DNA from 3 places in the Streptomyces griseoviridis genome. Region 1 is predicted to be linked to each of the others. Evidence: riboswitches for the same ligand, from Rfam matches in the RefSeq annotation. Region 1 holds a riboswitch; each other region holds the start of a gene.
The links. Region 1 has a riboswitch for cobalamin ahead of DDJ31_RS05360 (ABC transporter substrate-binding protein). Riboswitches for the same ligand answer to the same signal wherever they lie in the genome.
Positions count from the first base shown of each region.

Region 2: it holds a riboswitch for cobalamin, as region 1 does, so the genes downstream of both, metE (5-methyltetrahydropteroyltriglutamate--homocysteine S-methyltransferase) here and DDJ31_RS05360 (ABC transporter substrate-binding protein) in region 1, are expected to answer to the same signal.
Region 3: it holds a riboswitch for cobalamin, as region 1 does, so the genes downstream of both, DDJ31_RS36395 (CoA-acylating methylmalonate-semialdehyde dehydrogenase) here and DDJ31_RS05360 (ABC transporter substrate-binding protein) in region 1, are expected to answer to the same signal.

Region 1 covers NZ_CP029078.1:1,427,767-1,437,066, forward strand. Annotated here, with positions in the region: gene DDJ31_RS05320 (isochorismatase family protein) at 1-385, opposite strand, end outside; gene DDJ31_RS05325 (dihydrofolate reductase family protein) at 555-1,199, shown strand; gene DDJ31_RS05330 (aminoglycoside phosphotransferase family protein) at 1,272-2,177, opposite strand; gene DDJ31_RS05335 (alpha/beta hydrolase) at 2,582-3,637, opposite strand; gene DDJ31_RS39630 (bifunctional class I SAM-dependent methyltransferase/NUDIX hydrolase) at 3,884-4,951, opposite strand; gene DDJ31_RS05345 (hypothetical protein) at 5,055-5,192, opposite strand; gene DDJ31_RS05350 (ABC transporter ATP-binding protein) at 5,281-6,069, opposite strand; gene DDJ31_RS05355 (FecCD family ABC transporter permease) at 6,066-7,079, opposite strand; gene DDJ31_RS05360 (ABC transporter substrate-binding protein) at 7,076-8,116, opposite strand; cobalamin riboswitch at 8,175-8,352, opposite strand; gene DDJ31_RS05365 (CbtA family protein) at 8,496-9,254, opposite strand; gene DDJ31_RS05370 (CbtB domain-containing protein) at 9,276-9,300, opposite strand, start outside.
Region 2 covers NZ_CP029078.1:8,448,869-8,458,168, forward strand. Annotated here, with positions in the region: gene DDJ31_RS36445 (hypothetical protein) at 1-1,807, shown strand, start outside; gene metE (5-methyltetrahydropteroyltriglutamate--homocysteine S-methyltransferase) at 1,905-4,220, opposite strand; cobalamin riboswitch at 4,384-4,603, opposite strand; gene DDJ31_RS36455 (hypothetical protein) at 4,954-5,445, opposite strand; gene DDJ31_RS36460 (DUF1761 domain-containing protein) at 5,504-5,920, opposite strand; gene DDJ31_RS36465 (malate synthase) at 6,120-7,721, opposite strand; gene aceA (isocitrate lyase) at 7,933-9,216, opposite strand.
Region 3 covers NZ_CP029078.1:8,423,717-8,433,016, reverse strand. Annotated here, with positions in the region: gene DDJ31_RS36400 (acyl-CoA dehydrogenase family protein) at 1-766, opposite strand, end outside; gene DDJ31_RS36395 (CoA-acylating methylmalonate-semialdehyde dehydrogenase) at 772-2,298, opposite strand; cobalamin riboswitch at 2,530-2,703, opposite strand; gene DDJ31_RS36390 (heavy metal translocating P-type ATPase) at 2,764-4,761, opposite strand; gene DDJ31_RS36385 (ArsR/SmtB family transcription factor) at 4,856-5,248, shown strand; gene DDJ31_RS36380 (methylenetetrahydrofolate reductase) at 5,309-6,169, opposite strand; gene DDJ31_RS36375 (DUF1996 domain-containing protein) at 6,371-8,347, opposite strand; gene DDJ31_RS36370 (lipoprotein) at 8,838-9,300, shown strand, end outside.

The DNA of each region.
Region 1 (9,300 bases):
AGCCCCTGGTGAACGCGCCGTGCAGCGTCGAGCGGATGCACGCGTCGGTCTCCGCGCCGACGACGACGAGCCGGCCCGTGCCGAGCTTCGACAGGACGGTCTCCAGGGCGGTGTCCTCGAAGGAGTCGCCGTAGCTCTTCTCGACGAGCGGCTCGGCGTCCCCCGGAGTCAGCTCCGGGACGATCCGCCAGTCGTCGCTCCCTCTCGTGAGCCCCTCGTCGGAGTGCTGGACCCAGACGACCGGGACCTCTTCCCGCCGGGCCCGCTCGACGAGTCCGGCGACGTTCGCGACGACCGCGTCGCGCTGGTGGGCCCCTCCGACGACGCCCTTCTGCACGTCGACGACGAGGAGCGCGGTGTTCGGCCGGTTCTCCAGGGTGGTCATGGTCTCCCCTAACTCATGCTGGTTCGTACACCCCCGCACGGTAGCCCCACCCACTGACAACGGGCCGACCGTCGAAACCGTTGATCGGATCAGCGCCGCATCACCGATGAGTCCGCCTCGCTCTGAGAGTCTCACCATTGGTGAGCACCCATCGCAGGAGGAGGACCACGTGACTCAGCTGTTGAAAGTCCAGAACTTCAATGTGTCGAGTGACGGCATCGGTGCCGGTGAGGACCAGACCCTGGAGAGGCCGTTCGGCCATGTCGAGCCGGAGAAGCTGTTCGCCTGGGCCGGTGCCACGGCCAGCTGGCCCATGCGCACCGAACCCGGCGGGAGCAGGGGCCTGGACGACTATCTCGTGCGGGACTACGCGCGCGGTATCGGCGCCGAGATCATGGGCCGCAACAAGTTCGGTCCGCAGCGCGGGCCCTGGCAGGACCACGAGTGGCAGGGCTGGTGGGGTGACGAACCCCCGTTCCACACGCCGGTGTTCGTCATGACCCATCACCAACGTCCGTCGCTGACACTTTCCGACACCACCTTCCACTTCGTCTCGGACGACCCCGCCACGGTCCTCGATCGGGCCAAGGAGGCGGCGGGGGGCAAGGACGTCCGCCTCGGCGGCGGGGCCACCACCATCAGGGAGTTCCTCGACGCGGATCTCGTCGACACCCTGCACGTGGTGGTCTCGCCGATGAAGTTCGGGTCAGGAGTACGCCTCTGGGAGTCCCCCGACGAACTGCTTGACCGCTTCAACCTGGACGTCGTTCCCAGCCCGAGCGGGGTGACCCACCACCTGTTCTGGCGAAAGTGACCACCCTCCCCTGACCCGGCCCCGGGAACGCGGCGGAGACCGGGGCCGCGGAGGGGCGTCGGGACGGACTGGTCACGTGGGCGTTCCGTCCGCGAGGACGCGTTCCAGGGTGCGGCGGCCCGTTCGGCTCATGACCGGGTTGCTCTGGACGTAGTACCAGACCAGCCCCATCGCCTGGACGAAGGCCCACGCCCTGCCCCGCTCCCATGCGAGGTCGTCGCCGCCCAGGCGGTCGCGGAGCGCCTGGCGCGGCCCGGTCTCCAGCAGGTGCCACGCGCCGACGAGGTCGAGGGAGGGGTCGGCGGGCCCGGCGCCGCCGACGTCGAGGACGCCCGTGAGCCGGCCGTCGGCCACCAGCAGGTTGCCGGGGATGAGATCGCCGTGGGTGGTGACGTCATCGGCCGTGCCTCGCGGCAGCTCGCGCAGCGCCGACCAGAGGCGGCGGAGCCGGGGCACGTCGAGGAGTCGTTCGCTGTTTCTGAGACAGGTCTCCATCCAGGCGTCATGGGACCGCAGGTCGCCACCACGGCCCGTGCCGGTGAACGTGCGGCCCCGGGTGTCGATCGCGCGCAGGTCTTCGATGAGGTCGGCCAGGTCGCCCGCGAACGCGAACGACGCGCCCGGGTCGTCGTCGGCGGCCACGTTCCCGGGAAGCCAGGTCTGCACCGACCACGGAAGCGGATAGCCCGCCCCGGGTCCACCGAGCGCGATCGGCTCGGGCGTCGCGAAACGGGTGCCGTCCACCAGCGCACGGGCCGCGTCCGCCTCGGCCTCCAGCCGGTGCCGCGTCGACTCGACGTCGGCGGGCTCCAGGGGGAAGCGGGCCGCGAGCCGGTCGCCGACCCGGAAGACGGCGTTGGCGGTCCCCGCCCCGGTGACGCCTCTGACCGGCAGGTCCCGCCACTCGGGGAACTGGCGGTCCAGCAGGGCGCGCACCGTCTCGGGTGCCACGGTCAGTTGGTCGGGGTGCATCGTCACGGGGGAAGCATCCGCGCCCCGACCTTCGCCGGCAACCTGTTTGCCGGGGCACCGCCATGCCTCGACATCCGAACCGACCGGACACCCGAACCGACCGGACATCCGGACCGGCGGGGCATCCCGACCGACAGACTGCCCCGGCCACCCCGACCGCCGCCCCTCACCACTGGCCGCCGTCGACGAACTCCACGACACCGCGCGGCTCTCCCAGCCCGCCTGGGGCGCCCTGCGCGCCCACCACGACGCCGCCGCCACCGTCGTCCTGCGATCCCCCGCCACGGCGCGACGTCCAACGGCCGACGGAACCCCGGTCACGGAGAACGCGGTTCACTGACCGGGCAGGCGACGCGGTCCCAGGCCAGGGACAGTCGGACCATCGATCTCACCGGCAGACCCGCGCGGCCTCACCTCCCGGGCGGCGTCGTGTGTCGGCTCAGGAAGCTGAACGCCGGTGGGTACAGCCTCGTCCACGTGTTGTAGTTGTGGCCGCCGGTGGGCAGCACCATCACCCGCGTCGTGACGTTCGTGCCCGCGGCGGCCCGTTGGAACTCGCGCAGTCGGCGCGGCGGGCTGTCCTGGTCCTCGGCCGACGTGGCAAGGAACAGGTCGACCGACGCCTTGGTGTGTCTCACCATGTACGTCGGGCTGGTCTGCTCGCGGGACTTCGCGTCGGTGATCACCGTGGGGTCGCCGCTGAGCGGGTCCGGGTCGAGGGCGGCGCCCGTGCCGAAGACGTCCGGGTAGGCAAGCGGGAGGCGGACCGCGCAGAAACCGCCCGTGGAGAACCCCATCAGCCCCCAGCCCTTGGGGCCCGGGAGGGTACGGAACTTGTGGCTGAGCAGTTCCGTAACGTCCCGCGCGATCCAGGTGGCGACCTTCCCCTCACGCTGGTCGGTGCAGTCGGTGTTGACGCCGCCCGGGTCGACCACCGGCATCGCGAGGATGAAAGGGTGGCTGGTCCCGGCCTCCATGAGCTGCCGGAAGTCCCCCGGCATGCCCCCGTGCTCCAGCCAGGACGCCGGGCTGCCCGGCACCCCGTGCAGCAGCAGTACGACCGGGAAGCGGGTGTGCCGGTACTTCGCCTCCTCGTACTGCGGGGGCGTCCAGACGATCACCTGGCCGGCCATCCGGGAGCGCCGGCCGCGGAAGTAGGTGTCCAGGGTGCCCGCGTCGCCTCGGCTGAACGTGGCGCGGTCGGCCGGGGGGCCGACCATGGAGACGGCTCCGTCGTCCTCGCCCAGCAGGTCGTTCCAGGAGGAGTAGAGGCCGTAGTCGTCGTTCATCCAGGTCGCCACCACCGAGATCGCGGTGAGCTGGCACAGCGCGATCATCAGGAACCTGAGCAGCCAGCGCAGCGCCTGCGGACCTCTGAGCCGCGACCACAGCAGCAGCGTCGCGGCCACGCACAGGACGGTGACCACGATCAGCAGGACGAAGAACGGCGTCCCTGTCAGACTCACGGGCCGCCCCTTCGAAGCAGCCGAGGTGCCGGGGGCGTCCCAGGCATCCGCCACGTCCGGAGCGTCCCCAGCCCTCCGTTCACCCCACGATCACCGCCTCCGTGCCGGGTCCTGTGCTCCGTCGTCCGCACCCCTCACTCTGCGGCGCCCCGCCAGGTCGCGCACCATGCCCTACTCCACCGGGCCGAGTCCCGCCCCCGGACGGGAGACGGGACACTCCCCCGGCGATGGCGGGCTGGCCCGCCGTCAGTGTGCCTCGGGCGCGACCGGGTAGCGGTGGACCGGGGGCACGTCGGCCAGCAGGCCAGGCCAGAACGTGTCGATGACATGCGCGCTCGGCGTGAACAGGGGCTGCGCGAGCGCGGGCAGGTCGGCGACCTCGTGCCACTCCCAGCGGCGGATCAAGTGCGGCTCTGTCACCGTCGGTTCACCGGTGTGGGCGGTGACCCGGACGGCGGCCGTCAGACGCGGCATGCCGTGCGTCGAGTCCATGAGGAAGGCCCTGATCAGCGCGTCGGACGCGTCCGCGACAAGCCCTGTCTCCTCCTCCAGCTCCCGCACGGCGGCTTCCCGGAAGTCCTCGTCCGCCGCGTTCTTGCCGCCCGGCAGCTCCCAGACCCCGCGTACCGACCAGCCGAGCAGCACCCGCCCCCGGTGGTCCGTGACGACGACACCCGCGCCGGTGAGGGCGTGCGGGGCCGGCTTGCCCTTGTCCGCGCAGGTGGCGCGCGCGGGCACCGGGCCGCTCAGGAGCAGGACGGCGAGTCCGTCCGCGTCGTGCCGGTCGGCGCTCGTCCAGCCCGCGCGGAGCAGGTCGATCTCCGCCTCGTCGAGGGCGATGCCCGGCCGATCCTCCGGGGCCGTGTCCGCGACAGGCGTGATCACGCACAGGACGCCGCCGGGGCGCAGCCGTTCACGGAGCCGGTTCAGGACGCGGGTGCGGTCGCCGACGAAGGCCCAGCTCAGCCGGAGGGTGATCACGTCGTACGCGGTGTGCGGGAGTTGGTCCGCCGGATCGCGTTCGATGTCGTGGACGTGGTAGCGGACGCCCTCGGTCTCCGGGTGGTCGGCCCTGGCGCGGTCCAGGGCCGTGGGCGCGAAGTCGACCGCGTCGACCTGGTAGCCGGACTCGGCGAGGAACCTGGCCAGTTCGCCCAGCCCGCAGCCGACGTCCAGGGCGCGTCCGCCCTCGGGGGCCGGAACGTGCCGCGCGAGCAGCCGCCGCTCGGCGTCACCGAGCGGCGAGAACTCCTTGCCGTCCGCGTAGTGCGCGGACCACGGGTCGGACGGGGTGTCGGACGGGGTGGTGGTCACTCGGCGCCGCTCCTCTGCTCTCCTCGACCGGACTCGGGTGGACGTCGGCCGCGACCCGGTGCCCGGCAGGAGAGTTGCCCCGCGGGCCGTCGGAGCCCGGCGTTCACTCCCACCCGGGCTCACTGTAGAGCCGCCCGGCGTGCGCGGAGCCGCCGTCGGCCGGGCCGACGAGGAGCCCCGCCAACTCCGCCGTCCCCCACACCCTCAGCGAACCCCCGGCCGCCGCCTCCACCGTTCCCACAGCCGCAGCAAACCCCGCCGCCTCCTCCGCGCTCCCCACAGCCTCAGCGAACCCCCGACCGCCGCCACCTCCACCGTCCCCCACACCCTCAACGAACCCCCGCCCCCACCCCCGTCACCCCCCGCACGAACCGAATCACCGGATACCCCGGCCCGTGCGTCACCTCCGCCCGTACCCCGTACACCTCGGCGATCAGTTCCGGGGTCAGGACCTCGCCCGGAGTGCCCTCCGCCGTGACGCGGCCGGTGCGCAGGATCAGCAGGCGGTCGCAGTACATCGCCGCGAGGTTGAGGTCGTGCAGGGCGACGACCGTCGTGACGGGGAGGCCGGCGACCAGGTCGAGCAGGTCCAACTGGTGCTGGATGTCGAGGTGGTTGGTCGGCTCGTCGAGGAGGAGTTCGCGGGGTTCCTGGGCCAACGCGCGGGCGATCTGGGCGCGTTGGCGTTCGCCGCCGGACAGGGTGTGCCAGGACCTGTCGGCCAGCCCGGTCAGTCCGGTGCGGTCCAGCGCCTCGGTGACCGCGCGGGCGTCCGCCTCCGACGCCGGTGTCCACGCCCGCCGGTGCGGGATGCGGCCGAGGGCGACGACGTCCCTGACGGTCAGCTCCGTCTGGGTGTGCGCGTGCTGTTCGACCGTGGCGACGCGGCGGGCGGTGGCCCGGCGGCCGACCTCGGGCAGCGGGCGCCCGTCCAGGGTGACGACCCCGGCGCTCGGCGCGAGGACACCGGCCAGCATCCGCAGCAGCGTGGACTTGCCCGAGCCGTTGGGGCCGAGGAGTCCGACGGTCTCCCCCGCGTCGACGGCGAGTGTCACACCGTCGACGATGACCCGGCCGTCGACGCGGCGCACGACGCGGTCCGCGCCGAGGCCGCTCACGCCTTGCTCCGGCCGCGGTAGAGCACGGCGACGAAGGCGGGCACGCCGATGAGGGACGTCACCACGCCCACCGGGACCTCCTGGGGGTCGAGGACGGTACGGGCGGCGGTGTCCACCCACACCAGGAAGACGGCGCCGGTCAGCGCGGTGACCGGCAGCAGACGGGCGTGGCCCGAGCCGGTCAGCGCGCGGGTGGCGTGCGGCAGCACCAGGCCGACGAAGCCGATCGCGCCGGCGCAGCTGACCAGGACGGCGGTCAGCAGCGCCGTCACGGAGAGCAGGACCAGCCGGGTCCTGGCGACATGGACGCCGAGTCCGGCGGCGGCCTCCGCGCCGAACGCGAAGGCGTCGAGGGTGCGGGCGTGGCCGAGGCAGACCGCGAGCGCGACGGCGAGGACGGCGGCGCAGAGCGCGACCTGGCCCCAGTCGGCGCCGGTGAGCGAGCCGAGCAGCCAGAACAGGACGCCCCGGGTGGTCTCGGCGTCGGCCGAGGTCAGAACGGTGAACGAGGTGAGCGCCGAGAAGAGTTGCATCGCGGCGACCCCGGAGAGCACCACCCGGTCGGTGCTGCCGCCGAGGATGTGGCTGAGCAGCAGGACCAGGCCGAAGGAGAGCAGCGCGCCGAGGAAGGCGCCCGCGGAGAGCGAGATCGCTCCGCCGCCGACGCCGAGCACGACGACGGCGACGGCGCCGGTGGAGGCGCCGGAGGAGACGCCGAGGACGAACGGGTCGGCGAGCGGGTTGCGCAGCAGGGACTGCATGACGGCGCCGCAGACCGCGAGCCCCGCGCCGCACACGGCGGCGAGCAGGGTGCGGGGCATCCGCAGGTCCCAGACGATGCCGTCGCGCAGGGGGGTGAGCGTGCTGTCGCCGAGGCCGAGGTGGGCGGCGACGGCCGTCCACACGTCGGCGGTGGAGATGGCGGCGGGGCCGATGGTGACGGCGAAGGCGATCGACGTGAGGAGCGCGGCGAGGCCGCCGAGCGAGAGCAGGACCAGGCGCGTTCTCACGTGACGAGCCCGAACGCCCGCAGGGCGGAGGAGACCTGCTCGATCCCGTCGACGGTGCGGATGGACGGGTTCATGGCCTGGCCGCTGAGGCTGATGAATCGCTTCTTCTTGACGGCGGTGAGGTTGCGGGTGGCCGGGTTGGTCTCCAGGAAGCGGATCTTGGCCTGGGCGGTCTCGGCGGTCTGCTGCTTGCGGGTCAGGTCGCCGATGACGATGACGTCGGGGTCGCGGTCGGCGACGGTCTCCCAGTTGATCTGGGGCCACTCGTCGTGGGTGTCGGCGAAGGCGTTCCGCGCGCCGACCGCGCGGGTGATGGCGCCGGGGGCGCCGCAGCAGCCGGCCAGGTAGGGCGACTGCGAGTTGGCGAACCAGTACATGAGGGAGACGTCCGAGGCGTCCAGCCCCTCGGTGGCGGCGGTGACGCGCGACTTGAGACGCGTCACCAGGGCCTCGCCGCGCTGCTCGACGCCGAAGACGCGGGCGAGGTCGCGTATCTCGCCGTAGACGGCGTCGAGGGTGAGGGGCTTGCTGCGGGAGCCGTCGCCGCCGGTGTCGTTGTCCTTGCCCTCGGAGCAGTCGGAGGGCGAGACGTAGGTGGGCACGCCGAGCTTCTCGAACTGCGCCCGGCTGGCGACACCGCCCTTGCCGAGGGTGGAGACGAAGGAGGCGGTGACGAAGTCGGGGCTCGCGTCCAGGACCTTCTCGAAGGACGGGTTGTTCTCGGCCAGCCTCGGCACGCCCGCGTTGGCCTTCTCCAGGCTCCCGAGCACCGGGTCGGTCCAGGTGGCGGTGCCGGCCATCCGGTCGGCGAGGCCGAGGGAGAGCAGGATCTCGGTGGTGCCCTGGTTGAGGGAGACCGCGTGCTCGGGGGCCGCGGTGACGGTGACCTCGGTCCCGCAGTTGTCGAGGGTGAGGGGGTAGCCGGCGGCGGACGTCCTGTCGGCCTCCGCCGTGCTGTCGGCCGAGCCGCCGCACGCGGTGAGCAGGAAGGCGGGGGCGAGCAGGAGCGCCGCGAGGCGGCGGGTGGAACGGAGCACGGGTATGCCTCGGTGGTCGGGGCTCTGTACGCGGAGCCTTGCCTACGGGTGTCCTCCGCGGGGCGCGGAGGTGCCAGCAGGTCTTCGGACTCGGGTTCGTCCGGACGGGGCGCCTTCCCGGTCTCCCAGTGGCGTGCTGTGCCCCGCCCGTCCCCCTCACCGCTGCGCGTCAGTTCCGGATTCGCACCGGATTCCCTGGCCTCGGGTGTGGCTCGACTGGCGCACCGAGGCTATCAAGATGCCGGTGGTGTCCCGGGGGTCGGGTGGGTCACGTGAGCGGCGGGAGAGCGCGCGCGAGGGCCCCGGACAGGTCGTCCGCGGGCCCTCGCGGGTGCTCGCTCGTGATCGGTGGTCGCTCGTGATCGGTGGGGTGGCGCGGTCAGTTGGCGGCGGGGACCGCCCTGGCACCGGCCGCGGTCGCGGGCCTCGGGTTGAGGACGCGTTCGGCGAGTTCCCCGAAGAGGAGGCCGAAGCCGGTCCACAGGGTGAGCTGGATGGCGAGCGCGGCCAGCCGGAAGCGCCACAGGACGGCCGCCGGGAAGTCGGCGGGCACCTCGTTGATGACCGGCAGCAGCGCGAACGCCAGGCCGGTCACGACGGCGAACGCGGCCACCGCGGCGACCGTGGCCCACCAGTTCCCGAGCCTGGGGGCGAGCCGTCTGCCGAGCAGGGTCGCGGCGACGGCGAGGAGCACGCTGAGCACCATCATCAGGAAGTACAGGGTGGTCCGCTTGCCGATGGTGTCGCCGTCGCCGACGGCGGGCGGGTTGGCCGGGTACTTCAGGAACGGCACGACGTAGACGGCGAGCAGGGCGCAGCCGGAGAGCAGCAGCGCGGTGGCGCGGGGCGAGAAGCGGCCGACCCGGCCGAGGGCGAAGCAGTAGGCGAGCGCGGCGATGCCGCCGAAGGCGATGCCGTAGAGCAGGACGCCGGTGGCGAGTCCCGCGGTGGACTGGAGGGAGCGGGAGACGAGTTCGACCTCGTGCTCGTGGCTGTGCGCGTGGGACTCCTCGAAGCCGATCGCCTTGTCGACGGAGGGCTCACCGAGGAGGTAGGCGGCGACCAGGGCGAGCAGTCCGGCGCCGAGGCCGGCCAGCATGCCGCGGACGAGGAGGTTTCTCACTGTTGCGGAGTTCATGGGTGTGCGGCGTCCCTCGGGTCAGTGGCAGGGGAAGCCGAGCAGG
Region 2 (9,300 bases), 7.0 Mb from region 1:
GCGCAGGAAACGGCTGGAGATCTCCGAGCGGGTCCGCACCGGCATCCGGACCTGGCTGGACGGCGACTCGCGCCGCCGTCTGCTGATCCTGCTCGACGAGTGCGACCAGTTCTTCGAGGCGGACGCCCCCCGCTTCGACCAGACCAAGAAGCTCAAGGGCCTCGGATCCGACACCAAGGACCGCGCCAAGGTCGTCTTCGCCGGACTGCACTCCGTGCAGCGCTTCTCCAAGCTCGCGAGCAACGGGCCGTTCGGTCACCTGGCACAGACCCCGAAGGTGATCGGCCCGCTGGCTCCGCAGTCCGCGGCCGAGCTGCTGGTCGAGCCCATGCGGGCGCTCGGCTTCGAGTTCAAGGACCTGGATCTCGTCAACCGCGTGCTCGGCTACTGCTCCTACCAGCCCTTCCTGCTCCAGATGTTCGGGCACCGCTTGGTCGAGCTGATGCACCGCAAGCGGGCCCGGCGCGGAGCGGAGGGACCCAGCTACGAGGTGGAGGTGACCGACATCGAGGTCGTGGAGTCGGACGCTGCCCTGAGAGCCGGCATCTCGGCGGCCTTCAAGGACACGCTGAGCCTCGACCACCGCTACGACGTGATCGCCAACGTGCTGGCGTACCACGCCCGCCACCACGGCCTCGAGGTGCGGCTGAGCGACACCGAGCTGCGCGAGGAGTGCGAGACGTACTGGCGCGAGGGGTTCGAGCAGCTCGACACCGAGGGCTTCCGCGCCTACCTCTCCGAGATGGTCGGTCTCGGTATCCTCGCGCCCAACCACGACGGACTGGGCTGGCATCTGCGCGGCCCGAACGCCCTGCGCATGATCGGTACCTCCCACGAGGTGGAGGCTCGCCTGCTCAGGGCCGAACAGGACTGCAGACTCCAGGAGAGCATCGTGCAGGAGGGCCGCCCCGAGCTGCCCGACGGACAGCCGGCTCCGCTGACCAACACACAGCTCGACGACCTGCTCGGGGAGCGGTCCAGCCGGACCAGGGTCGTCCTCGGCACGTCCGCCACCGGAGTCACCGACGTCGCCAGGACCTTGCGTACGATCGCCGGGCAGATCGACGGCTGGACGCTGCCGCCTGTCGGCAAGCCCAGTGTCTACAAGCAGGAGCTCACCGGCGGACGTCCTCGTGAACGGCGCGTCGTCATCAGTGACTTCGCCAACTACCGCGATCCGGTGCGGCCCGAGACCTGCCGAGAGGCCGTCGACCTGGCGGAGACGCTGCTCCCCGCCACCCCTGGGGTCACTCGCGCCGTCGTCCTCATCACCGACACCACCCAACTGGAGCTGTGGCACAGCCTGCTGACGGGGACCGAGCCCACCTCGGCCGCTCCGGTCGTGCTGCGCCGTCACGACCGCCGCAGCCTGCGCGGCTGGGCTCAGCGGGTCGACATGTTTCCCACGGAGGGCCGTCTCGACCGCCTCCACGAGTTGACCGGGGGCTGGCCGCTCCTGGTGAGCCGGGCGCATGGCCTGCACACCGAACTGGGAGACCCCGATGAGGTGTTGCGCCGACTCGCGGGCCTCCGGGTGAACCGCTCGGAGGCCGGTGCGTTCGCTGAGGCGACCGGTGTGTACGCGAACCCCCAGCTTGCCGCCGGGTACCGGGCCCTCGACGACGAGTTCAAGGACGCCGCGTTCGATGTGGAGGGCGCGGTGACCGCGGTGGCGCTGAAGATCGAGGACGAGGACGAGGCACGGTGGGTCGTCAACTGCCTCGACGCCCTCCAGGTCTTCGATCGCGAGGGCGTCCACCTGCGCCTCGAACCGCTGTTGCGCGAGTGCGTGACACCCCGTAGGTGACGGAGCGTCAGCCGTGACTCCGGCCGCCCGTATCGCTCGGGCGGCCGGAGCGGAGGGCCGGGAACGGGGCGTCACCGCCCCGCCCCCGCCCCCACCCCTACGCCAGCAGTTCCGCCCGTACCCTCCGCGCCGCCGTGACCAGGTTCTCCAGGGACGACCTCGTCTCCGGCCAGCCGCGGGTCTTCAGGCCGCAGTCCGGGTTGACCCAGAGGCGTTTGGCGGGGATCGCCGCGAGGCCCGTGCGCAGGAGTTGGGCGGCTTCCTCCGTGCTCGGGACCCGGGGCGAGTGGATGTCGTACACGCCGGGTCCCGCCTCGCGCGGGTAGCCGTGGGCGGCCAGTTCGCGGGCCACCTGCATGTGGGAGCGGGCCGCCTCCAGGCTGATGACGTCCGCGTCGAGGTCGTCGATGGCCTGGACGATGTCGCCGAACTCCGCGTAGCACATGTGGGTGTGGATCTGGGTGTCCGGGCGGACCCCGGCCGTGGTGAGGCGGAACGCCTCCGTCGCCCAGGCCAGGTACCCCGGGCGGTCGGCGGCGCGCAGCGGCAGCGTCTCGCGCAGGGCGGGCTCGTCGACCTGGATGACCGAAGTCCCGGCCGCCTCCAGGTCGTTCACCTCGTCGCGCAGGGCGAGGGCGACCTGGCGGGCCGTCTCGCCGAGCGGCTGGTCGTCGCGGACGAAGGACCAGGCGAGCATGGTGACGGGCCCGGTCAGCATGCCCTTGACCGGGCGGTCGGTGAGCGACTGCGCGTACGTCGTCCAGCGCACCGTCATCGGCTCGGGCCGTGAGATGTCGCCGGCCAGCACCGGCGGGCGGACGTAACGGGTGCCGTACGACTGCACCCAGCCGTGCCGGGTGGCGAGGTAGCCGGTCAGCTGTTCGGCGAAGTACTGCACCATGTCGTTGCGTTCGGGCTCGCCGTGCACGAGGACGTCGATGCCGGTCTTCTCCTGGAAGGAGACGACCTCCTGGATCTCCGCCTTGACGCGCTCCTCGTAACCCGCCGTGTCGATCCGCCCGGCCCGCAACGCGGCGCGCGCGGTGCGCAGTTCGCCGGTCTGCGGGAACGATCCGATGGTCGTCGTCGGCAGCAGCGGCAGTCCGAGGTGGGCGCGCTGGGCGGCGGTCCGCTCGGGGTAGGTCTGCGAGCGGCGCGCGTCGGCGTCGGTGACGGCCGCGGCCCGTGCCCGCACCGCCGGATCGCGGGTGATCGGGGACGTCGCGCGGGACGCCAGGTCGGCGCGGTTCGCGGCGAGTTCGGCGGAGACGGCGTCGGTGCCGTGCCTGAGCCCCCTGGCGAGGGTGACGACCTCGGCGGTCTTCTGCCGGGCGAACGCCAGCCAGCGCAGGATCTGCGGCTCGATGTCCCGCTCGACCGACGCGTCCAGCGGCACGTGCAGCAGCGAGCAGGACGCCGCGACGTCGACCCGGTCGGCCAGGCCCAGCAGGGTGCCGAGCGTGGCCAGGGAGGCGCCGAGGTCGTTGACCCAGATGTTGCGGCCGCTCACGACACCGGCGACCAGCCGCTTGCCGGGCAGTCCGCCGACGGCGGCGAGCGCGTCGAGGTTGCCGGCGGCGGCATCCGTGAAGTCCAGCGCGAGGCCCTCGACGCGCGCTTTGGCGAGGACGGGCAGGGCGTCGCCGAGCCGGTCGAAGTAGGACGCCACCAGCAGCTTCGGCCGGTCGGTGAGGCAACCGAGGTCGCGGTAGGCGCGGCCGGCGGCGTTCAGCTCGGCCGGGGTGCGGTCCTGGACCAGGGCGGGCTCGTCGACCTGCACCCACTCGGCGCCGGCCGCGCGCAGGTCGGCGAGGACCTGCGCGTACACCGGCAGCAGCCGGTCGAGCAGGGTGAGCGGCTCGAAGTCGGCGGCCACCCCGGGCGCCGGCTTGGCCAGCAGCAGATAGGTGACCGGGCCGACCAGCACCGGACGGGCCGTCAGGCCCAGCGCGAGCGCCTCCCGCAACTCCGCCACCTGCTTGGCCGAGTCGGCGACGAACTCGGTCTCCGGGCCCAACTCGGGCACCAGGTAGTGGTAGTTGGTGTCGAACCACTTCGTCATCTCCAGCGGCGCGACCTCCTGGGTGCCGCGCGCCATCGCGAAGTAGCCGGCCAGCGGATCTGCGGCGACGGCCTCCCGGTGCCGTTCGGGGATCGCGCCGACCATGACGGTGGTGTCCAGGACGTGGTCGTAGTACGAGAAGTCACCCGTGGGGACCTCGTCGATGCCCGCCTCGGCGAGCTGGTGCCAGTTGGTACGGCGCAGATCGGCGGCGGTGGCCCGGAGGGCGTCGGCGTCGACGCGGCCCTTCCAGTAGCCCTCGATCGCCTTCTTGAGTTCCCGGTCCTGTCCCTGGCGGGGGTAGCCGTACACGGTGGCCCGTGCTGCCGCGGCTGCGGGCTTGGTGGTCACGGAGATCTCCTTCGCGAGATGAATCCCTGAGATCCCGGCGACGGGACGCGGACGCGAAGGGTGGCTCACCGGACGGCTCCGACCTCGCGCGGCACAGCGCTGTCGTCCGTTCGGTATGCGCGCCGACCCGCCCACGAGGTCACCGGAATGTCCGCGCGCGAGTCGTCACGCACGGGCAGTGGCAGGTCTTCGGACTCACGGGCACGCCCTCTCGAAGGAGGACACCTACTGGCCGTCGCTTCCCAGACCCGGGCGGGCCCAGTGCGTATGACGGCGGTCGTTCCCGCTCACCGCTGCGGGGCAGTCCCGGATTCCCACCGGGTTCCCTCTTGCGACGCATCCCGCCTGGCGGACGGGGCGAACCAGCTGCGTGGACCAGCCTAGACGCCCGGTCCCCGGCGCGGTGCGCGCCGTCCACGATACGGATGGTGAGGTGACCCACGCGGCCCGGGGGAGTGAAGGGCGACGGGAGCGGGAAGCACCGTGCGCGCGTCCCGTGCCCGCGTGCACGCCGGTGTCCGGGCACGCCGGTTTCCGGGCCCGCCGTCCCGCCTCGACGCCCGGCACCCGCGTCGACCGACTCAAGCGCGACGGCGTCGGAGCCGGCGCCCGATCCGCAAGGCGGCCACGGCCCTCACGGCCGACGCGTCGCCCGTACGGCCGGTGTCCCCGCCCTCACGGCAGTGGTCTGGCACCTCACGCCGCCCCACCCTCACGGCAGTGGTCCCGCGCCTCACGCCGCGCCACCCTCACCGAGAACGCTCCGACGCTCCGACGCCGTGACGATCCCGTACGTGACCAGCCCGTACAGCAGATGCGGTACGACGTCCGACGTCCAGTCCTTCGCCGACCAGGTCCTCGGGTCGCTCACCCCGAGGCGTGCCATCGGCAGGTCGGTGGCGGCCATGGCCAGCACGCCGGTCGCCAGACCGCCAAGCCACCACGGCATCCGCGCGCCCGCCCGGCGCAGCACGGAGACGGCCATCCCCGTGCCGCAGCCGACGGCGATGCCAGAGAGGGCGCCGAGACCGGAGAGCCGGTTGTCGAGGTTGCCCTCCGGGTCCGGCACGGGGTATCCGATGTCCCTGGCGATCTGCTCCACGACCTGCGCCGGCGCGTCGCTGGAGGGTCTTCCCCGCCAGGCCATGTCGGCGTAGGTCACCGCGTTCAGTACGGTCGTGCCGGCCGCGCCGGCCATGCCACCACGCACGATGCTCTGGATCATGCCGGGCCGAGTGCCCATCCGGCCGGTTCCGAATCAGCGGGGCCAAGACCGCCGTCGCCTACCGCATGGCCACCAGCACGACGCTGCTGAGCACGCTGGTGATCACGAAGTACGGGGCGTTGAGGACGCCGTAGTAGAGCGGGCGCGGGAAGTTCGGGTTGATGGCGATCTGGAAGGTCATCGCGCCGAGGTAGCCGACCCCGACGACCAGCCCGAAGACGACGGCGTCGCCGATGCCGGTGATGTCCAGCGCCTCGACGAGAACGGCGCTGGTCAGCACGGTGGCGAGGGTGCACAGCAGCGGGCCGAGCACGGTGACAGGCGTCGATGCCGGAGCCGGCGCGCCCGCCCGCCCGAGGGCGACGGCGTACGGCTTGGCGATCACGACGGCGAACCAGACACCGGCGATCAGGAACGACGCGACCACCGCGATCGCGAGGGCGGCCCAGTTGATGTCGGCGAGGACGGAGAACACGCGAAGACCCCTTACAGGTGAGCGGCCCGTGCGGCCGCTGACAGCAGGAGTCTTCGCCAGGTACAGGACAGGTTGGGTCCTGTACCTGGCGCCTCACCGCGGCGGCCTGCCTTCGGCACGACCACCGCTCCCGGCACGACCACTCGTCCCGGCGCGACCCGCCCGTCCCTCCACCACGACCCCCGGGACGCTCCCGCGCTCACCCAGAGGCGACCGGCACGCTGACCAGGTGGCGGGTATAGGCGTCCGGTGTGAAGCAGAGGGGCGACTCGGACGTCAGCGCCGTGCGTTCCAGCAGGGCCCGTGCCTCGGTGACCGGTGCCGTCGGGGAGTCGGCGGCGAGCGCGGCGGCCTCCTCGTCGACGAGGGCGAGGACCGTCTCCCGGTCGAGCACCCGGTGCCGCAGCCACTGCCTGATCCGGGTGCGGGCCAGTTCGGCGGTCGCCGCGTCCGCCGTCCGGCCGGCCATTGTCACCGTGCCGTGGCCCGCCTGCCAGGCCGCGAAGTACCGCAGTGCGACGGCGACTTCGGCGCGCACACCCTGCGGGGTGGGCGGTCCGGCGATCCTGCGCACCGACAGCAGATGGGCGGCGGTGACCTCGATGTCGTCCCGGCTCCGGTCGAGTTGGTGCGGGCGGGCGCCGAGCACCTCGTCGAAGGCGGCCCGGCAGACCGGCACCAGGGCCGGGTGGGTGACCCGGGAGCCGTCGAAGCCGTTCTCGGCCTCCCGTTCCTTCTCCAGCCGGACGGCGGCCACCGTCGCCGCGCGGGCGGCCCGGTCCGCTTCCGGCACCCGAGCGGAGACGGCGCCGACGGCGTGCGCGCCGCGCCGGTGGCAGACGCGCACCACGAGTTCGGCGCGGGCGTGCAGGAAGGAGGCGGTGGCTGGGATTCTCGCGCGGTCGGGCAGCAGGAAGTCGCTGCGGTGGCCGAACGTCCTGATCAGGGAGGTCAGATACTCCTCGTGGCCGATACCGAGTCCGGAGCTGTGGGTACGCAGTTCGTGGAGGATCTCCTCCATCTCGAAGGCGGCCGTGACCGTCTCGATGGGCACGCACGCCCTGACCGTGCCCCGCGGGATGCCCAGCAGGCCCTGCGCGGTGTCGAAGACGTCGTTCCAGAGCCGGGCCTCGTACCGGTTCTCCAGCTTCGGGAGGGAGAAGTAAGGACCGTACCCGGCGTCGATCAGCGGCTGGGCGCAGTGGAAGAAGTACAGCCCGAAGTCGACGAGCGCGGCGGGCACCGGGCGGTCCTCGTACGCCAGGTGTTCCTCGTCGAGGTGCCAGCCGCGCGGCCGGACGACGACGGTGGCGGGCCGTCCGCCCCCGGCGGGCGCGGCGTCGACGCGCCCCTCGACGACATCGCGCAGCGTCAGCTGGCCGCCGATGACGTTCTCCCAGGTGGGCGAGGTCGCGTCGGAGAAGTCCGCGATCCACACCTGGGCGCCGGAGCGCAACGCCTCGACGGCCTCCGGGCGCCGGGGTGGCGCGGTGATCTCCACCCGGCGGTCGACGAGCCCCGGCGCGGGCGGTGCGACCCGCCAGCGGGGGTCGGCGCGGACGGCGGAGGTGACCATCGGGAAGTCCAGCGGGGAGCCGCCGGCCAGCCGCATGGCCTGCCGGCGCCGCTCCTTCAGCAGATCCCGCCGGCGTTCGCCGAACTCGGCGGCCAGCCGTCCGACGAAGTCGAGGGCGGCGGGCGTGACGATCTCGTCGTGCCGCTCGCCCGGGGACGCCAGGACCGCGACACGGCTGTCCGGCGCGGTGTCGTGGACGGGGTGGGGCAGTGCGGTGAGGGACATCGGTTTCTCCTGCGCGGAAGACGGGCGGGCGGGTAAGGACCTCCGGGACGCGCCCGCCCGCAGGACCGGGACACGCCACCTGCCGACCGTGCCCGCCGCTCGCACGACGGGCCGGACCTCTCCTGGTGGAACCGCTCGGCCTCGGCGGAACCGGGGACGGACCGGACCCTCTCCTGGTGGGACTTCTCGGCGGGGCCGGGCCGGACCTCTCCTAGTGGAACTGCTCGGCCTCGGTGGAACCGGCCAGGGCCGTGGTCGACGACGCGGGGTTGACGGCGGTGGAGACCAGGTCGAAGTAGCCGGTCCCGACCTCCCGTTGGTGGCGGACGGCGGTGAAGCCGTGCTCCTGCGCGGCGAACTCCCGCTCCTGGAGGTCGACATACGCGGTCATGCCGTGCTCGGCGTAGCCGCGCGCCAGGTCGAACATGCCGTGGTTGAGGGAGTGGAAGCCGGCCAGCGTGATGAACTGGAAGCGGTAGCCCATCGCGCCCAACTCCCGCTGGAACTTGGCGATCTGGTCGTCGTCCAGCGCGGCCTTCCAGTTGAACGAGGGTGAGCAGTTGTAGGCGAGCATCTGGTCCGGGTGGCGCGCGTGCACCGCCTCGGCGAACTCCCGGGCCTGCGCCAGGTCGGGCGTGCCGGTCTCCATCCACAGCAGGTCGGCGTAGGGCGCGTAGGCGAGGCCGCGGGCGATGACCGGCGCCATGCCGTTACGCACCCGGTAGAAGCCCTCGGCGGTCCGCTCCCCGGTCACGAACTCGGCGTCCCGCTCGTCGACGTCGCTGGTCAGCAGGGTGGCCGCGAGGGCGTCGGTGCGGGCGACGATCAGCGTCGGGACATCCGCGATGTCGGCCGCGAGGCGGGCCGCGTTGAGGGTGCGGATGTGCTGCGAGGTCGGGACCAGGACCTTGCCGCCGAGGTGGCCGCACTTCTTCTCGGAGGCGAGCTGGTCCTCGTAGTGGATGCCGGCCGCGCCCGCCTCGATCATCGCCTTGGTCAGTTCGAACGCGTTGAGCGGGCCGCCGAACCCGGCCTCCGCGTCGGCCACGATCGGCGCCAGCCAGTCGACGGTGTCGCCCGCGTCCTCGGCGGTGGCGATCTGGTCGGCGCGCAGCAGCGCGTTGTTGATCCGACGGACCACCTGGGGAACGGAGTTGACCGGGTAGAGGCTCTGGTCGGGGTAGGTGTGCCCGGCCTGATTGGCGTCGGCGGCGACCTGCCAGCCGGAGAGGTAGATGGCCTGGAGCCCGGCCCGCACCTGCTGCACGGCCTGGCCGCCGGTGAGCGCGCCGAGGGCGTGCACGTAGTCCCCCTCGCGCAGTTGGCGCCAGAGGCGCTCGGCGCCGCGCCTGGCCAGGGTGTGCTCCTCGCGGACGCTGCCGGCCAGCCGGACCACGTCCGCCGCGCCGTAGGTGCGCTCCACGCCCCGCCACCTGGGGTCGGTGGCCCAGCGTCGCGTCAGCTCGTCGGCCGCCTGAGTCCTCGCTTCTGCCATGACTGTCACCGTCTCCTCGTTCCGTGCCGGATGCCGGTCCCGCCGGCCTCGCGGCCATCGGGTGGCACTGTGTGTCGCGTTGCG
Region 3 (9,300 bases), 7.0 Mb from region 1:
CGCTGCGGGCGCCGCCGAGCGAGCAGGCGGCGATGCCGAGGCGGCCGCCGTTGAGGCCGTTCATCGCGATCCCGAAGCCCTGGCCCTCGCGGCCGAGGAGCCGGTCGGCGGGCACCCGGACGCCGTCCAGGACGACCTGCCGGGTGGGCTGGGCGTGCCAGCCCATCTTGCGTTCGTCGGGGCCGAAGGAGACGCCGGGGTCGTCCTTGTCGACGAGGAACGCGGAGATGCCCTCGGGTCCCGCACCGCCGGTGCGGGCCATGACGAGGTAGAGCTGGGCGGCGCCCGCGCCGGAGATGAACTGCTTGGTGCCGGTGAGGGTCCAGTGGTCGCCGTCGCGGACGGCGCGGGTGGTCAGGGCGGCGGCGTCGGAGCCCGCGCCGGGTTCGGTGAGGCAGTAGCTGGCGAGGTCGTCCATGGCGCACAGGCGGGGCAGCAGGTGCGCGCGCTGGGCCGGGTCGCCGTAGTGGTCGACCATCCAGGCGACCATGTTGTGGATGGAGAGGTAGGCGGCGAGGCAGGGGCAGCCGGAGGCGAGGGTCTCGTAGACGAGGACGCCGTCGGCGCGGCTGAGGCCGGAACCGCCGGACTCCTCGCGGACGTGGACGCCGCCGAGTCCGAGCCCCGCGGCCTTGCGCAGGACGTCGACGGGGAAGTGGCTGTCGCGGTCCCAGGCGAGGGCGTGCGGGGTGATGTGGTCGTGGGTGAAGTCGAGGGTGGTCTCGACGAGAGCCTGCTGGTCCTCGGTGAGGAGGGTGCCGGTCATGGTCGTCAGCCCATCGTGGGGAGGGTGAAGCCGGCGCCCTCGCGCACTCCGGCGGCGGGCCAGCGGGAGGTGACGGTCTTGGTGCGGGTGTAGAAGCGGACGGCGTCGGGGCCGTGCTGGTTGAGGTCGCCGAAGCCGGAGCGCTTCCAGCCGCCGAAGGTGTGGTAGGCGACCGGTACCGGGATGGGCACGTTGACGCCGACCATGCCGGTGTCGACGCGGCGGGTGAAGTCGCGGGCGGTGTCGCCGTCCCGGGTGAAGAGGGCGACGCCGTTGCCGTAGACGTGTTCGCTGGGCAGCCGCAGGGCCTCCTCGTAGTCGGCGGCGCGGACGACGCAGAGGACGGGGCCGAAGATCTCCTCCTGGTGGATGCGCATGGCCGGGGTGACCCGGTCGAAGAGCGAGGCTCCGGCGAAGAACCCGTTCTCGTGCCCTGGGAGGGTGAAGTCCCTTCCGTCGACGACGAGTTCGGCGCCCTCCTCGACGCCGAGGTCTACGTAGGAGCGGACCCGGTCGACGGCGTCCCGGCCGACCAGCGGGCCGAAGTCGGCCTCGGGGTCGTCGCTGCGGCCGATGCGCAGGGCGGCGATGCGGTCGCGCAGACGGGCGACGAGGGCGTCGGCGGTGGCCTCGCCGACGGGGACGGCGACGGAGATGGCCATGCAGCGCTCGCCCGCGGAGCCGTACCCCGCGCCGATCAGCGCGTCGACGGCCTGGTCGAGGTCGGCGTCGGGCATGACGATCAGGTGGTTCTTGGCGCCGCCGAAGCACTGGGCGCGTTTGCCGTGGGCGGCGGCGGTGGCGTAGACGTGCGCGGCGACGGGCGTGGAGCCGACGAAGCCGAGGGCGGCGACGCGCGGGTCCTCCAGCAGGGTGTCGACGGCCTCCTTGCCGCCGTTGACGACGTTGAGGACGCCCGGTGGCAGGCCCGCGTCGAGGAAGAGTTCGGCGAGCCGCAGCGGCACCGAGGGGTCGCGTTCGGAGGGCTTGAGGAGGAAGGCGTTGCCGCAGGCCAGGGCGGGGGCGGCCTTCCAGAGGGGGATCATCGCGGGGAAGTTGAACGGGGTGATGCCGGCGACGACGCCGAGCGGCGAGCGCAGCGAGTGGACGTCGATGCCGGTGCCCGCGTTGTCGGTGAACTCGCCCTTGAGCAGGTGCGGGATGCCGGCCGCGAACTCCACGACGTCGAGGCCGCGTTGGAGGTCGCCGTGGGCGTCCGCGACGGTCTTGCCGTGCTCGCTGGAGAGCAGCCGGGCGAGTGAGTCCTTCTCCTTCTCCACCAGTTGGAGGAAGCGCAGCAGGACGCGGGCGCGGCGCTGCGGGTTCCACTCGCCCCACTCGCGCTGGGCTCGGGCGGCGTCGGTGATCGCGGCCTCGGTCTCGGCGCGGTCCGCCAGCGGGACCCGCGCCTGGACCTCGCCGGTGTTGGGGTCGTGGACGTCGCCGAAGGATCCCGAGGTGCCCGGGGTGTGCCGGCCTGCGACGAAGTGGGTCAACTCGCGTACCGGACGCGGGTCGTTGCTACGGATCATCGGTGCCTGCTCTCGTCAGGTGATCCGGGGATGGCGCGCGGTCCCGGCACGCGGGCGCGAGGGGGTGCCGGTGCGTGCGTGGGGGCGCGCGAGACGCGGGTGGCGTGGGCGCGTGCGACGTGACGACGTCAGGTGCGGGCTGATCCGCCGTGCGGGCGGTGCCGTCGGGCGGTCCCGCCGAAGGCGTGGATGCGTACCGGTGCCATGCGTGTCAGCTCCATCCTCGTGGACAACACGGAACGTTCCGCGGCCGGTATCCTGACTCCCGGATCTGCGCGCGCCGCCCGCCTTCCCGACCTCGTGCTCGTCAGTGGCGTGTCGCTCGACGGCGTGCTCCCCGGTCACAGTGGCGGGACCGTGCCGGACTCACACCGGCTTCCCTGCACCGCGGACCTTTCCCCGACTATATAGTTGGACGTCCTAGTAAATCCACCAGTCCGCCGACCTTCGGGGCGAAGTCCCAGGTCACAGTGGGTCGGATACGGCCGTTCGGGGAGTCGGCGGAACGGCCCGGGGCCAGGCGGCCTCGCGCAGCAGGCGCAGGCCGTTGAGGCCGACGATGACGGTGGAGCCCTCGTGGCCGGCGACGCCGAGCGGCAGCGGAAGGGTGCCGATCAGGTCCCAGGCGACCAGGACGGTGACGAACACCCCGGCGACGACGAGGTTCTGGACCACCAGGCGGCGCGCGGTGCGGGAGAGCCTGACGACCGCGGGGACGGTGGCGAGTTCGTCGCGGACGACGACGGCGTCCGCGGTCTCCAGGGCGAGGTCGGAGCCGGCCCGGCCCATCGCGATCCCGCAGTGGGCGGCGGCCAGCGCGGGCGCGTCGTTGACGCCGTCGCCGACCACCAGCACCTTGAGCCCCTCGGCCTCCCATCCCCGCACCGCCGCGACCTTGTCCTCGGGCAGCAGTCCCGCGCGGACGTCGGTGATGCCGACCTCGGCGGCCAGGTGGCGGGCGGCGCGTTCGTTGTCGCCGGTGAGCAGGACGGGGGCGCGGCCGGTCAGCCGGGTGAGCGCGGCGACGGTCGCCCGCGCGTCGGGGCGCGGCCGGTCGGCGATCCCGAGCACGCCCACGACCGCGCCGTCCCTCAGCACCGTCACGGCGGTGCGTCCCGCGCTCTCGAGATCGGCCACCGGCCCGTGGTGCGGCTCCTCGGCCGAGGTCGTCGACAGCCGTGCGGGAGAGCCGACCTGGACGGTGCGGCCCCGCACCGTGGCGGTGACGCCCGCGCCGGGGACGGAGGAGAAGCCGACGGCGTCGGGCAGGGGCAGGCCGCGCTCGCGGGCGGCGTCCACGACGGCCCGCGCAAGGGGGTGTTCGCTGGGGCGCTCGGCCGCCGCGGCCAGCGCGAGCAGGGCGTCCTCGTCGAGGTCCGTGCCGGGCAGCGGGCGGACGTCGGTGACCCGCGGGGTGCCTTCGGTGAGGGTGCCGGTCTTGTCGAGGGCGACGGTGTCGATCCGGCCGAGGCGTTCCATGACGACGGCCGACTTGGCCAGCACGCCGTGCCGTCCGGCGTTGGCGATCGCGGACAGCAGCGGCGGCATGGTGGAGAGCACGACCGCGCACGGCGAGGCGACGATCATGAACGTCATGGCGCGCAGCAGCGCGGGCCGCAGGTCGCCGCCGAGGGCCAGCGGGACGGCGAAGACGGCGAGGGTCGCCAGGACCATGCCGATCGAGTACCGCTGCTCGACCTTCTCGATGAACAGCTGGGTGGGGGCCTTGGTCGAGGATGCCTCCTCGACCATCTTCACGATCCGGGCGATCACCGAGTCCGTCGGATCGCGCTCGACGCGCACCCGCAGGGCGCCGGTGCCGTTGACGGTGCCGGCGAACACCTCGTCCCCTGGCCGCTTGGCGACGGGCAGGGGCTCGCCGGTGATGGTGGCCTGGTCGACGTCGCTCGCGCCGTCGACCACCCGGCCGTCGGCGCCGACCCGCTCACCCGGGCGGACCAGGACGGTGTCGCCGACGGCGAGGGACGCGGTGGCGACGCTCTCCTCGGCGCCGTCGGGCAGCAGCCGGGTTGCGGTGGTGGGCGCGAGGTCGAGCAGGCCGCGCACGGAGTCGGCGGTCCTGGCGGTGGCGACGGCCTCCAGGGCGCCGGAGGTGGCGAAGATGACGATGAGCAGCGCGCCGTCGAGGAGCTGTCCGATCGCGGCGGCGCCGAGCGCGGCCACCACCATCAGCAGGTCGACGTCAAGGGTCCTGTCCTTCAGGGCTTTCAGGCCCTCCCACCCGGGCTCCCAGCCGCCGGTGGCGTAGGTGGCGGCGAACAGCGTCCCCCACAGCCACGCCGGGCCGCCGAGCAGGTGGACGGGCAGGGCGAGGAGGAACAGGGCGAGCGCGGCGAGCGCCCACCGGGCCTCGGGCAGCGCGAGAAGCCGCGTCCTGCGCGGTGGCGCCGTCGGCCGCGTGGCGGCGGGCGGAGCGGACCGCTGTTCCAGGACAGAAGACATGACAAAGCAACCCTTCGCGGGCGAACCGGGGTGACGCCACCACCATACAGGAATACCTGAACAGTTCTTCAGATGTCATCCGTATGATGGGGCCATGGGTCACGGAAGCGGCACCGCCAGCAGCAACGCCACCACCCGCGAGCGCCTCGACGCCGTGGGCACCGCCGATGTCGCCGCGACGCTCCAGGCCCTCGCCACCCCGTCCCGGCTGCACATCCTGGCCCGGCTCCAGGAAGGCCCGTGCGCGGTGGGCGATCTCGCCGAGGCGGTCGGCATGGAGGCATCCGCCTGCTCGCATCAACTGCGGCTGCTGCGCAACCTCGGCCTGGTCACCGGCGAGCGCCACGGACGCTCGATCGTCTACGCCCTGTACGACAACCACGTCGCCGAACTCCTCGACCAGGCCCTCTACCACGTGGAGCACCTGCGTCTCGGCGTCCGCGACACGCCCGCGCTCGCCTCGGCCCCCGTCGACGCCGGCCGGTAGCGGCAGGCCGCCACCCGCGGCTTCGGCCGTACGTCGGTGGGCCGCGCCGGGCCCGCGCGGTCAGGGCCGGAACGCGGCGATCCACTCCGACGTCGCCCTGAGCCCGCCGAACGTGTAGAAGTGCACCTTCACGTCGCCGTGCCGGCCGGCGTCGTAGCGCTCGGCGAGGGCGTGCAGGAAGCGGTCGGGGCCCGCCATGCCCATCAGGTTGGTCAGCGAGAAGCCGTACTTGCGGGCGATGGAGGCGCTGGTGCCGACGCCGAACCGGGCCGCGTACGCCACCAGCCGACGGGCTCCGGCGGGACCGGGGACGCCGACCCTGACCGGTATCAGGACGCCCTGCTCCCTGATCCGCTCGATCCAGGCGAGGACGGGGTCGACGTCGAACCCGAACTGGGTGATCACGCCGGTCGTCAGACCCTGCCCGGTCAGCGCCGCGCGCTTGTCGGCCAGCGCCGACCAGAGCGTCCGCTCCTCGATCGCCGGGTGCCCCTCCGGGTAGCCGGCGACCTCGACGTGCCGTACGCCGTACTCGGCGAGCAGCCCTGTGCGCAGGACCGCGAGGGCGTCCTCGTACGGGCCGTGCGGGGTGGCGGGGTCGCCGCCGACGACGAGCAGGTGGTCGCCCGTGCCGTCGGCGCGGAGTCCGGCGAGGAGCTTCTCCAGCTCCTCCCTCGACTCCAGGCGCCGTGCGGAGACGTGCGGCACGGGCACGAACCCGAGCCGCTTGACGGTGCGGGCGGCGGCGAGGCGGAGCTCCAGGTCCTCGTTGCCGAGGAAGGTCACGTTGACGCGGGTGCCCGCGGGGACGAGGGCGCGGGCCTCTTCGAGGCGGGGCCCGTCCTTGGCCGTCATCTCCAGGGAGAAGTCCTCAAGCAGCGGCGCGCGGACCGCGACCGGAGCCGTGGTTGCGGGGTTCATCGTGCTCCTTCGGGCAGGGCCGTCACGCGGACCGGCCGGGGCTCGTCGCCCCCATGGTCTCCCGGGCCCCGACCGGGCCGTGCGGCAGGGTGGCCGGGGACACGCCACCGGGCCGTACGGCGGGGTGGCCCCGGCACGCGCGAGGGGCGTCCGCACCGGAGAACCGGTGCGGACGCCCCTCGCTGATCCTGGCCCGCCGTGTCAGCGCGCGTACTGGCGCCTGGTGCGGGTCAACAGGACGAGACCGCCGATCAGCAGCACGGTGCCGGCCGCGGCGGGCCACAGCGTGGTGCCCGTCTCGGCGAGGTCGCCCTGCACCGCCTGCGGCTCGCTCTGGCCGCCGGCGATCGGGACGCCCTCGCCCGTCGGCTCGCCCTGCGGCTGCCGCGGGGACTGGTCGCCGCCCGAGCCGCCGGAGGCGTCCGCCGCGCCGGCTGCCTCGGAGGGCTCGGCCGAGGCCGAGGCGAGCACCTTGGGCTCACTGGGGTTCGCCTGGGCGGGGGTGTCACCGGCCGGCTCGTCGTCGGCCCGGTCGCCGGCGGGAGCGGAGGCCGTGGGCGCGGCGGTCTGCTGAGCGCCACCGCCGTCGCCCTTGCCGCCGCCGTCACCCTTCCCGCCGTTGTCACCCTTGCCGCCGTTGCCGCCGTTGCCACCGTTGCCGGGGGTCTCGGCAGGCTGCTGGGTGGGCTGCTCCGACGGCTGCTGGGTGGGCTGCTCCGAGGGCTCCTCGCCCGCGCCGCCGCCGTTGCCACCGTTGTCGCCGCCACCGCCGTTGCCGCCACCGGTGCCCGCGCCGCACTGCTTGCCGTCGTTGACGCAGCTGACGACCTCGTCCATCAGCTTCTCGTCGAAGACGTTGATGAAGTCGCCGTGGTCGGTGACCGGCTTGTGCAGCTGCTCGGGGAACGAGTCGACCGCGAACAGCGGGGTGGTGCGGCCGCCGTCGGCGAGGCTCGGGGCGTCCACGTCGTAGACGATCCGCTGCACCAACTGCGGGATGGCGACGAAGTCGTTCGGGCAGTTGCCCGCCGCGTCCGCGAACGCCACATGGGTGCGGTGGTTGGCGCTGTCGGTGTTGCGGCCGTCCCAGCAGCTCTGGAAGCGGAAGGTGCGGACCACGTCGCTGCCCTGCGGGCAGAGCGGGTACTTGTCCTTGAGCTGCCGGTCCTCGAACCCGGTGCAGCTCCAGGACGCGTTGGCGTTGCCCGGACCGTTGACGAACGCCTTGGCGTCACCGGTGATGATCCGCATCAGCCGCGGAATGGCCTTGACCTCGCTGCGCGGGTTGCCGATGAACGTCATCGTGGCCTGCTTGGCGGTGACGATCTCACCCGCGTTGCCCTCGGTGCCGCCGCCCGGCGCTCCCGCGTCGCGCTCCTGGGTGCCGTTCTGCAACCGCAGCACGGGCCAGAAGTAGGACGACTTGTCCCCCTTGTCGACACAGCTGGTGTCGGCGCCCGACAGGTCGTCGTCGCTCGCGAAGGCGGTGTTGGACTGGTTGCCGACGTAGTCGTGGAAGTGGTGGGCGCCGTTGGAGACGCCGGGGGCGACGATCACGTTGTCCGAGTTGAACAGCCCGTTCTCGTTCACACCGCAGCTCGTGGTGAAGGTGCCCTTGGAGCGGAACGAACTCAGGTCGGGGGCGGGCGCGTTGGGCTGGACGGAGTTGATGTCGGCGTAGTCGGCGGCGACCGGCCCGTTGCCGCCCTGGCCGCCGGGCTGCTCACCGGCAGGCTCCTGGCCCTGGTCGCCGCCCTGCCCCTGCCCCTGGCCTTGGTCCTGGCCCTGGTCACCGGGCTGCTGCTCCTCGGGGCGGCTCCAGGAGCAGCCGGCGAGGTCGTCGAGGCCCTCCGGGCGCTCCCCCGCCTCCTCGATCGCGTCGCCGATCCGCCCGAGCGACTCGGACCGCTTCTGCTTCAGCGCGGCCATCACGTCGTCGGAGCCGTCGCCGCGCATCCGCTGGTAGGTCTCGGCGATCTGCGCGTCCATGGCGGCCAGTTCCTGGTCGACGCGGGCACGGGCCGGCTCCGGCACGTCGGTCAACTCCGCGCCGACGTCGGGGCAGTCCACCGTGGTGGCGCCGCCGGCGCTCTCCGTGCGCGTGGTCTGCGCGCCGCTTCCGCCTTCGGTCGCCGACGCGTAGACGTTGGCGGCGACCAGGCCTCCTCCTCCCAGCATCAGCGCGACTGCTGCGAAGCTCGCGCGGCGTGCGCCTGTCGGGCGTCTGCGCGTTGTGCGTCCCACGGATGTTCTCCTGCGCCTCGTGGACTGATGGGCATGGAAATCCCCCGGTCTCATACGGACGGCGGCGCACGCGTGTTCAGGCTCATCGGAAATTCATCGGATTCTCTCAGCCAATGTTCGACGCCTCGATCGGTTCAGCACCCGGGGCGGTGGTCGCCGCGGTGCGCTCCGAAGGAACAGGACCTCGGCCGGGCCGCGGTGCGCTCCGACGGAACAGGCCCTCAGCCGGGCCGCAGTGGCTCCGAAGGAACAGGCCCTCGGCCGGGCCGCGTTGCTCTCCGAGGGCGCGGCGGCCGAACTCGGTTACTGTGTCCCGGCCGTCCCGGAGAAGATCGCCCGGGGTGGGCCGAGGATCGGCAGGACACCGGCGACGCGATCGGCCGGGGATCGGCCGGACGCCGGGAGGGACATCGTGGGGGAAGACATGGGGGACGTCATGCGGAGGACGACGGGCGGACCACGGGAGAGACGGGACGCGGGCGGCCTGCGCGGGATGCTTCAAGTGGCCTTGCTGGCAGCGCTGTTGAGCGGGTGCGCGCAGGCGACCGAAGAGCCCGCCGGGGCGAAGGCGTCGGTTGCCGCTTCCTCCCCTTCCTCTGATGCCGCTCCTTCCTCAGATGCCTCCGATGCCTCCGGCTCGGGCCGGGACGCCGTCGCTCGGGATGCGACGATCGGCGGCCCTGGGTCCGCCTGCGAACTGCCGGTGACCTTCGCGCTCGCGGAGCGCTGGACGGCGGAGCCCGTCGGCGCCGGGGAGAAGGCGGGCGGCGCGGACGCAACCGGCGGCACCGGGGACGCCGTCGACCCCGAACTCCTCGACGCGATCCTGCGGCAGGGTCCGGTCGGCGCCGCCTGCGAGGTGGACGCCAAACCGGCCGGCCACCTCG